DNA from 3 places in the Hydrogenophaga sp. LT287 genome. Region 3 is predicted to be linked to each of the others. Evidence: predicted binding sites of a transcription regulator. Region 3 holds the regulator's gene; each other region holds the start of a gene.
What was found. Region 3 encodes LexA, which represses DNA repair genes until DNA is damaged. Its sites were predicted from a motif close to ACTGTATNNNNATACAGT; they were not measured.
Positions count from the first base shown of each region.

Region 1: recA (recombinase RecA) is a predicted target of LexA. The motif match lies at 1,001-1,018, and genes of this name have one in related genera.
Region 2: AC0GNR_RS19285 (LexA family protein) is a predicted target of LexA. The motif match lies at 1,124-1,141, and genes of this name have one in related genera.

Region 1 covers NZ_JBVPZC010000007.1:145,704-147,965, forward strand. The annotation lists gene recA (recombinase RecA) at 1-942, opposite strand, end outside; gene AC0GNR_RS08390 (MarR family winged helix-turn-helix transcriptional regulator) at 1,083-1,616, shown strand; gene AC0GNR_RS08395 (response regulator) at 1,767-2,262, shown strand, end outside.
Region 2 covers NZ_JBVPZC010000061.1:1,727-3,988, forward strand. The annotation lists partial or broken gene AC0GNR_RS19280 (Y-family DNA polymerase) at 1-605, opposite strand, end outside; gene AC0GNR_RS19285 (LexA family protein) at 647-1,096, opposite strand; gene AC0GNR_RS19290 (SOS response-associated peptidase) at 1,213-1,866, shown strand; partial or broken gene AC0GNR_RS19295 (transposase domain-containing protein) at 2,041-2,136, shown strand.
Region 3 covers NZ_JBVPZC010000001.1:246,153-248,414, reverse strand. The annotation lists gene AC0GNR_RS01180 (asparaginase) at 1-339, opposite strand, end outside; gene lexA (transcriptional repressor LexA) at 484-1,170, shown strand; gene AC0GNR_RS01170 (hypothetical protein) at 1,311-1,676, shown strand; gene AC0GNR_RS01165 (D-2-hydroxyacid dehydrogenase family protein) at 1,966-2,262, shown strand, end outside.

The DNA of each region.
Region 1 (2,262 bases), on a different contig from region 3:
CGAGTTGTCGCGACCCTGGCCAATTTTTTCGCCGTTGTAGGCATACCAGGCACCCGACTTTTCGATCACCTTGTTGTTGGCGCCCAGGTCCAGGATCTCACCTTCGCGGCTGATGCCCTCGCCAAAGAGGATGTCGAACTCGGCGGTTTTGAACGGTGGCGCCACCTTGTTTTTGACCACCTTCACCTTGGTTTCGTTGCCAATGGCGTCTTCGCCCTTTTTGATGGTGCCGGTGCGGCGAATGTCCAGACGGACCGACGCGTAGAACTTCAGCGCATTGCCGCCGGTGGTGGTTTCGGGGCTGCCAAACATGACGCCGATCTTCATGCGGATCTGGTTGATGAAGATGACCATGCAATTGGTCTTCTTGATGTGAGCGGTGAGCTTGCGCAGCGCCTGGCTCATCAGGCGGGCCTGCAGGCCGGGCAGGCTGTCGCCCATTTCGCCTTCGAGCTCGGCCTTGGGGGTGAGTGCGGCCACCGAGTCCACCACGATCAGGTCCACCGCGCCGGAGCGCACCAGGCTGTCCACGATTTCGAGCGCCTGCTCGCCGGTGTCGGGCTGAGAAATCAGCAGGTCTTGCAGATTCACGCCAAGCTTCTGTGCGTACTGGATGTCCAGCGCATGTTCGGCGTCGACAAAGGCGCAGGTGCCGGCGAGCTTTTGCATTTCAGCGATCACCTGGAGCGTGAGCGTGGTCTTGCCCGACGATTCTGGACCGTAGATTTCGATCACCCGACCGCGCGGCAGGCCACCAACGCCCAGGGCAATGTCCAGCCCCAGCGAGCCGGTGGACACGACCTGGATGTCTTCAATGACCTCACCCTCGCCCAGCCGCATGATGGTGCCTTTGCCGAACTGCTTTTCGATCTGGGCCAGCGCGACCTGCAAGGCCTTGGCTTTTTCGCTGTTGAGGGGGTTGGGTTTGACGGCTGCGTCCATTTGAAGCTCCTGGGCGGGTAAGTGGGTGGTCGCTCCCAGCATGTGTTTTTGCGTACAGGCTGGATGCTTGAACAGCAGTTTACAGCCAAGTAAAACGCCAAACACCAGATTTATGGTCAGTTTGCCTTACTATTTGCGGCATGTTTGAACCGACCTTTTCAACAGACACCACCGCAGGTGCGGACGACCGCTGGCGCGTGGGCCACCTGGGCCGTCTGATGGGCCAGGCCTTGCGCCGTTTTGACGAGCGGGTGTTGCACCTGATGGCGCACAACGCGGAGGTGCCGCTGGCGTTGTCCAACCTGGCGGCACGCGCGCAAATTGGGGCTGCCCACATCCACATCACGCGCCACCTGGGCCTGCAAGGCTCGCGCCTGACCGATCTGGCCCAGCAGGCCGGCATGAGCAAGCAGGCCATGGGCGATCTGGTGACGCAATGCGATGCGTGGGGCCTGGTGCGGCGCGAACCCGACCCGCTGGATGCCCGGGCGCGCCGCATCGTTTTCACCGACACGGGGCTGCTGTGGCTGGAAGCTTTTCGCCAGGCAGTGGCGCAGGCAGAAAGCGAGTTCCGGGCACAGGTGGGCAACGACGTGGCCACCGTGGTGGCGCTGGGCCTGGAGGCCTATGGCTCGGAGGCGGTGGACACACGCCGGCACACCGCGACCCGGTGAAACCCCGGGGGTCCAAAGGCGCCCAAGGGCCAGCCCGGAGCCTAAAATGGACCGGCACGGATCTTGGTTGTGTGGCGTTTGTGCGCCCTGACACAAAGAGATCCGTCCGTTGCAGCATAAAAACCGCCCGCCAGACCAGAGGAGACATCCATGCGCATCTTGATTGCCGAAGACGACCAGGTTCTGGCCGATGGCCTGTTGCGCAGCTTGCGCGCCGCCGGAGCCGCCGTGGACCATGTGGCCAGTGGCAGCGAGGCCGATGCCGCGCTGATGACGAACAACGAGTTTGACCTGCTGATTCTGGACCTGGGCCTGCCCAAGCTGCACGGGCTTGAAGTGCTCAAGCGCCTGCGCGCGCGCGGATCGTCGCTGCCGGTGCTGATCCTGACGGCCGCCGACAGCGTGGAAGAGCGTGTGAAAGGGCTGGACTACGGCGCCGACGACTACATGGCCAAGCCGTTTTCGCTGCAAGAACTCGAAGCCCGGGTGCGTGCGCTCTCGCGCCGCGGCATGGGCGGCAGCACCAACACCATCAAGCACGGCCCACTGGAATACGACCAGGCCGGGCGCGTGGCCACCATTGAGGGACGCATGGTGGAACTGTCGGCCCGCGAGCTGGGCCTGCTGGAAGTGCTGCTGCAGCGCG
Region 2 (2,262 bases), on a different contig from region 3:
AGCTGTGCGGCAATGCGACGACCCACGCCCCAGACTTCCTCGACCGGCGTGGCCGCCAGCACCACATCTCGTGCTGTTGGTTCCAGTGCAGCCAGGTTGCAGATTTGGGCCAGTTCGGCGGGGTAACTGCCGGGTTTGCGTTCGGCTGTCTTGGCGATGTGGTTGGCCAGCTTGGCCAGGGTCTTGGTCGGCCCGATGCCGATGCAGCAGGGGATGCCCACCCACTGCAACACCCTTTCGCGGATCACCCGGCTGCGTTGGACCAGGTCACCCCGGATACCCGAGAGATCCACAAACGACTCGTCGATGGAATAGATCTCCTGCCGGTGACCGAGCCCGGCCACCAGGCTCATCATGCGGTCGCTTAGGTCTCCGTACAGCGGGAAGTTCGCCGAGAGTGCAACCAGCCCCTGGGATTCCGCCAGATGCCGGATCTTGAACCAGGGAGCCCCCATGGCAATGCCCAGGGCCTTGGCCTCGTTGGAGCGGGCAATCGCACAACCGTCGTTGTTGGAAAGCACCACCACCGGTTTGCCGCTCAGGCTGGGGCGGAACACACGCTCGCAAGAGACATAAAAATTGTTGCCATCGACCAGGGCATACAGCGAGGAAGCCATGCAGCACGCTCAACCAAGGTTCGCCGGCTTCAGCGTTTGAACTGTTTGATCGCCGCGATCACCACGCCCCACACCTCGACCGTCTGGCCTTCGGTGGGCACGATGTCGGCGAAGGTCGGGTTGGCAGCCTTGAGCTTCAGCCGCCCCCCGCGTTGCCAGAGCTGCTTGCAGGTGAAGTCCCCATCGACCACCGCCACCACAATCTGGCCGTGGCTGGGCTTGATTGCCCGGTCCACCAGCAGCACATCCCCATCGAAGATGCCCGCCTCACGCATGGACTCACCCCGCACCGTCATGCTGTAGGTGGCCTGTGGATGTTTGATCAGGTGTTCGAGCACGTCGATGCGTTTGGCCTGGAAGTCCTCCGCCGGCGACGGAAAACCCGCCCGAATCCGGGATTCAAGTTGGAAAGCGGGAAGTGGGCATTCGGCCAAGGGCCTCGGTGGGCTGCAGCTTCCTGACGCTGCACCAGGGAACATGGGTGACAACAGGTGATCTTCTACAATACTGGACATAATAACAGTATAGAGGCCAAGCCCATCCCTTGGGAATGCTTCACAGAAAACCGGCGCGAATCCGCGCATAGGATGGAACCATGTGCAGTCACTACGAAGGCGTGCGGGACGTCCAGGTCTTGCGAAAGGTGTTCCAGGTGGAGCCACCGGCCGACTTGGGAAAAACCGATCTCTGGCCGGGATACCCCGGCCTGCTGATCCGCCGCCCCAGGGAGAAGGACTCGGGGGATGACGCGGTGCCTGATAGGGAAGCGTTACCCGGCCTGTTTGGCCTGGTACCCCACTGGGCGACCGACCTGAAGATCTGCCGCAGTACCTACAACGCCCGCAGCGAGACGGTGGCCACCAAACCAAGTTTTCGGGAGGCCTGGAAGCGGGCGCAGCACTGCATCATCCCGGCCCAGGCCATCTACGAACCGGACTGGCGCAGCGGCAAGGCTATTCCCACTCGTATCGAACGGTCAGACGGTCGGCCCATGGGCATTGCAGGTTTGTGGTCTGCCTGGAAGTCTCCCCAGGGGGAATGGGTGCACAGCTACACCATGCTGACGACCAACGCCGATACCCACCCGCTGATGAACCAGTTTCACAAGCCGACCGACGAGAAACGCATGGTTGTGGTGTTGCCGGAGTCGGTCTATGACGAGTGGCTGGTAGCGACGGCTGAGCGCTGTGAGCAGTTCCTGGCGCCATTTGCGGCGGAGGGTTTGAGGGTGGGAAGTGAACGAGATTGAAGGAGGGTGGGAGACTGCTTCGCAGCGGTTGCTGTCGGTCGCGGCCGTGACCTGAGTTCACGGTGCCTGGCACAAAGCTGTCATTGGCTCACCCAGCAGCGCGGCAGCATCGATGACCGGTATCGAGGGAGCTGCAGTCATGGTCTAGCACACGTCTCCCCATGAACGGGACGACCCTACGCCTACCTGCGCGATGTCATGGCACGCCTGCCCATGCAGCCCGCCACCCAGATCGGCGAGCTGCTGCCATACCGCTGGCAGTCAGCCTGACAGCGCATATTCAGATACACGACCGCGCCCCGCAGTCAAGATGGGATCGCCGCGCGATTACGGGCGTCCTACAACCCTTAACTTAAGTCGGCCTACAGGCGAACAGTTGCCCCTCGGTCCCATGCC
Region 3 (2,262 bases):
CGACTGCAGAAAAAAGGCGGTTTCCTCAATGGTGTCGGTCCCGTGGGTAATGACAATGCCCGCCACCTCGGGTCGTTCCAGATGAAATGCCACACGCGCTGCAAGCGCCTTCCACACAGCAAACCCCATATCCTTGCTGTCGAGCTGAGCCACCTGCTCCACATCCAGCGGCAAGCCCTGCAACAACGGAACAGCGCCCACCAGATCGGCCACTGACACCTGGCCGGCCACGTAACCCACGTTGTCCCCCGCCCGGGCAGACTGCCCAGCAATGGTTCCGCCCGTGCCCAGAATCACCAGGCGTTTTTCAGCCTGCGCCTGCGTTTCATGAATTGCCACTTGCCAAGACTCCAAAACTGATTAAAAATACAGGTACTGGATAAGAACACAGTCGCTCTGAAAATGATCTTGGCGGCTGTACCGAATCCCTTCATTGCCAGATGCCGACTGCCCTCCTCGTGAGCGCTCTTCAAAAGGTCACCCATGCTTGAGTCCCAGCCCTATCCGCCCAAACTCACGGCCCGCCAGCAGCAGATTCTGGAACTCATCCAGACAGCCATTGCACGCACCGGCGCGCCGCCCACCCGCGCAGAAATTGCCACAGAGCTGGGCTTCAAATCGGCCAATGCGGCAGAAGAGCATTTGCAGGCCCTTGCCCGCAAGGGCGTGATTGAGCTCGTCAGCGGCACATCGCGCGGCATCCGCCTGCGCAGCGAAGACCTTCAATCCATCAACAACTCACGGGGACGCCAGCTTACACTGCCGCTCCCCAGCCTCGCCCAGCTGATGCTGCCTCTCATTGGCCGTGTGGCGGCTGGCTCGCCCATCCTCGCTCAAGAGCACGTGGACCAGACCTACCACGTTGAGCGCAGCCTGTTTCAACGCACACCCGACTACTTGCTCAAGGTGCGGGGCATGTCCATGCGCGATGTTGGCATCATCGACGGTGACTTGCTCGCCGTACAGGCCACCAAAGAAGCCAAGAATGGCCAGATTGTGGTGGCTCGCCTGGGTGAGGACGTAACCGTCAAACGCTTCATGCGCCGGCAACACCTCATTGAGCTGCACGCTGAAAATCCAGACTACAAGACCATTGTGGTCGAGCCTGGTGAGCCCTTTGAAATTGAAGGACTGGCCGTGGGCCTGATCCGAAACAGCTTCCAAGTCTGACCCGCAGGGGTTCACGTCGCCTCAGCAGGTGGCGGGCGTTTGGTCCGGAAGGCGGTTTTTGCACTGCCTGAACGGCACAACCCTGCGTTGGCGATTCCTTTAGCAATCCTGCCTGTGTTCAACCCCTTTTGGAGTTTCGCATGGGAATCCGTTTCACGACCAACACTTGGCGCGCGCCGCTGCAGCTCATCGACAGCTGGCTGCCCGCACCTACTGTGATTAAGCAAGCCAAGACCGCCCCGAAAGTTGTGCAACTGTTCACCCGCGCGGGCTGGCTCGGTCGCAACACCACCACAGCCGCTGCCGCAGCGGCAAATGACCCGACCAGCCCGCATGCGCCATCGGCGCACCGGCCATCTCGGGTGCGTGTGGTGCGCAACACCGACGCTGGCGCAAGTTGCCGAATGGACGCCCGCCTCGTGATCTCCGGACGCATCAACGATGTGTGTGCCGAACTCGACAGGCTCGCTGCGCTCGAAAACCAAGCACGCCGTCAGCGCGCCTGAGAGCCCTGCACAACGACAAGCCAACGCCCACCCCGGCGATGCGGAACAAGTCCCACCCCGGTGCACGCCCCCTTATCAGTAGGGGTTGCAAGGCGTGAACCGCAGACATAGCCGAGACAATGGCGGGTATTGACAGCGCCGCAAGCTGACCGAGACGGAGATGCGCTCGCCGTGTAGACATTTCTTGAGCACCGCACTGAGGGCCGCACTGGTTGGAGCGCACTTCACAAGGTAACCAGGTGCGTACCGCACAGCAATCGCACTTGGGCATGCGGGCACAATAGAGCCCATGAATATTGTGATCCTTGATGATTATCAAGACGCTGTCCGCAAGCTGCGTTGTGCCGAAAAGTTGGAACCTTACCCGGCCAAAGTTTTCACCAACACGGTCAAGGGCGTGGGTCAACTGGCTGTGCGCTTGCGTGATGCAGATGTCTTGGTGCTGGTTCGGGAAAGAACGCAAGTCACGCGGCAGCTGATTGAAAAATTGCCGCGCTTGAAGCTGATCGCTCAGACTGGGCGCGTCGGCTCGCACCTGGACGTGGCGGCTTGTACCGAACGGGGGATTGCGGTGGCTGAGGGCGTG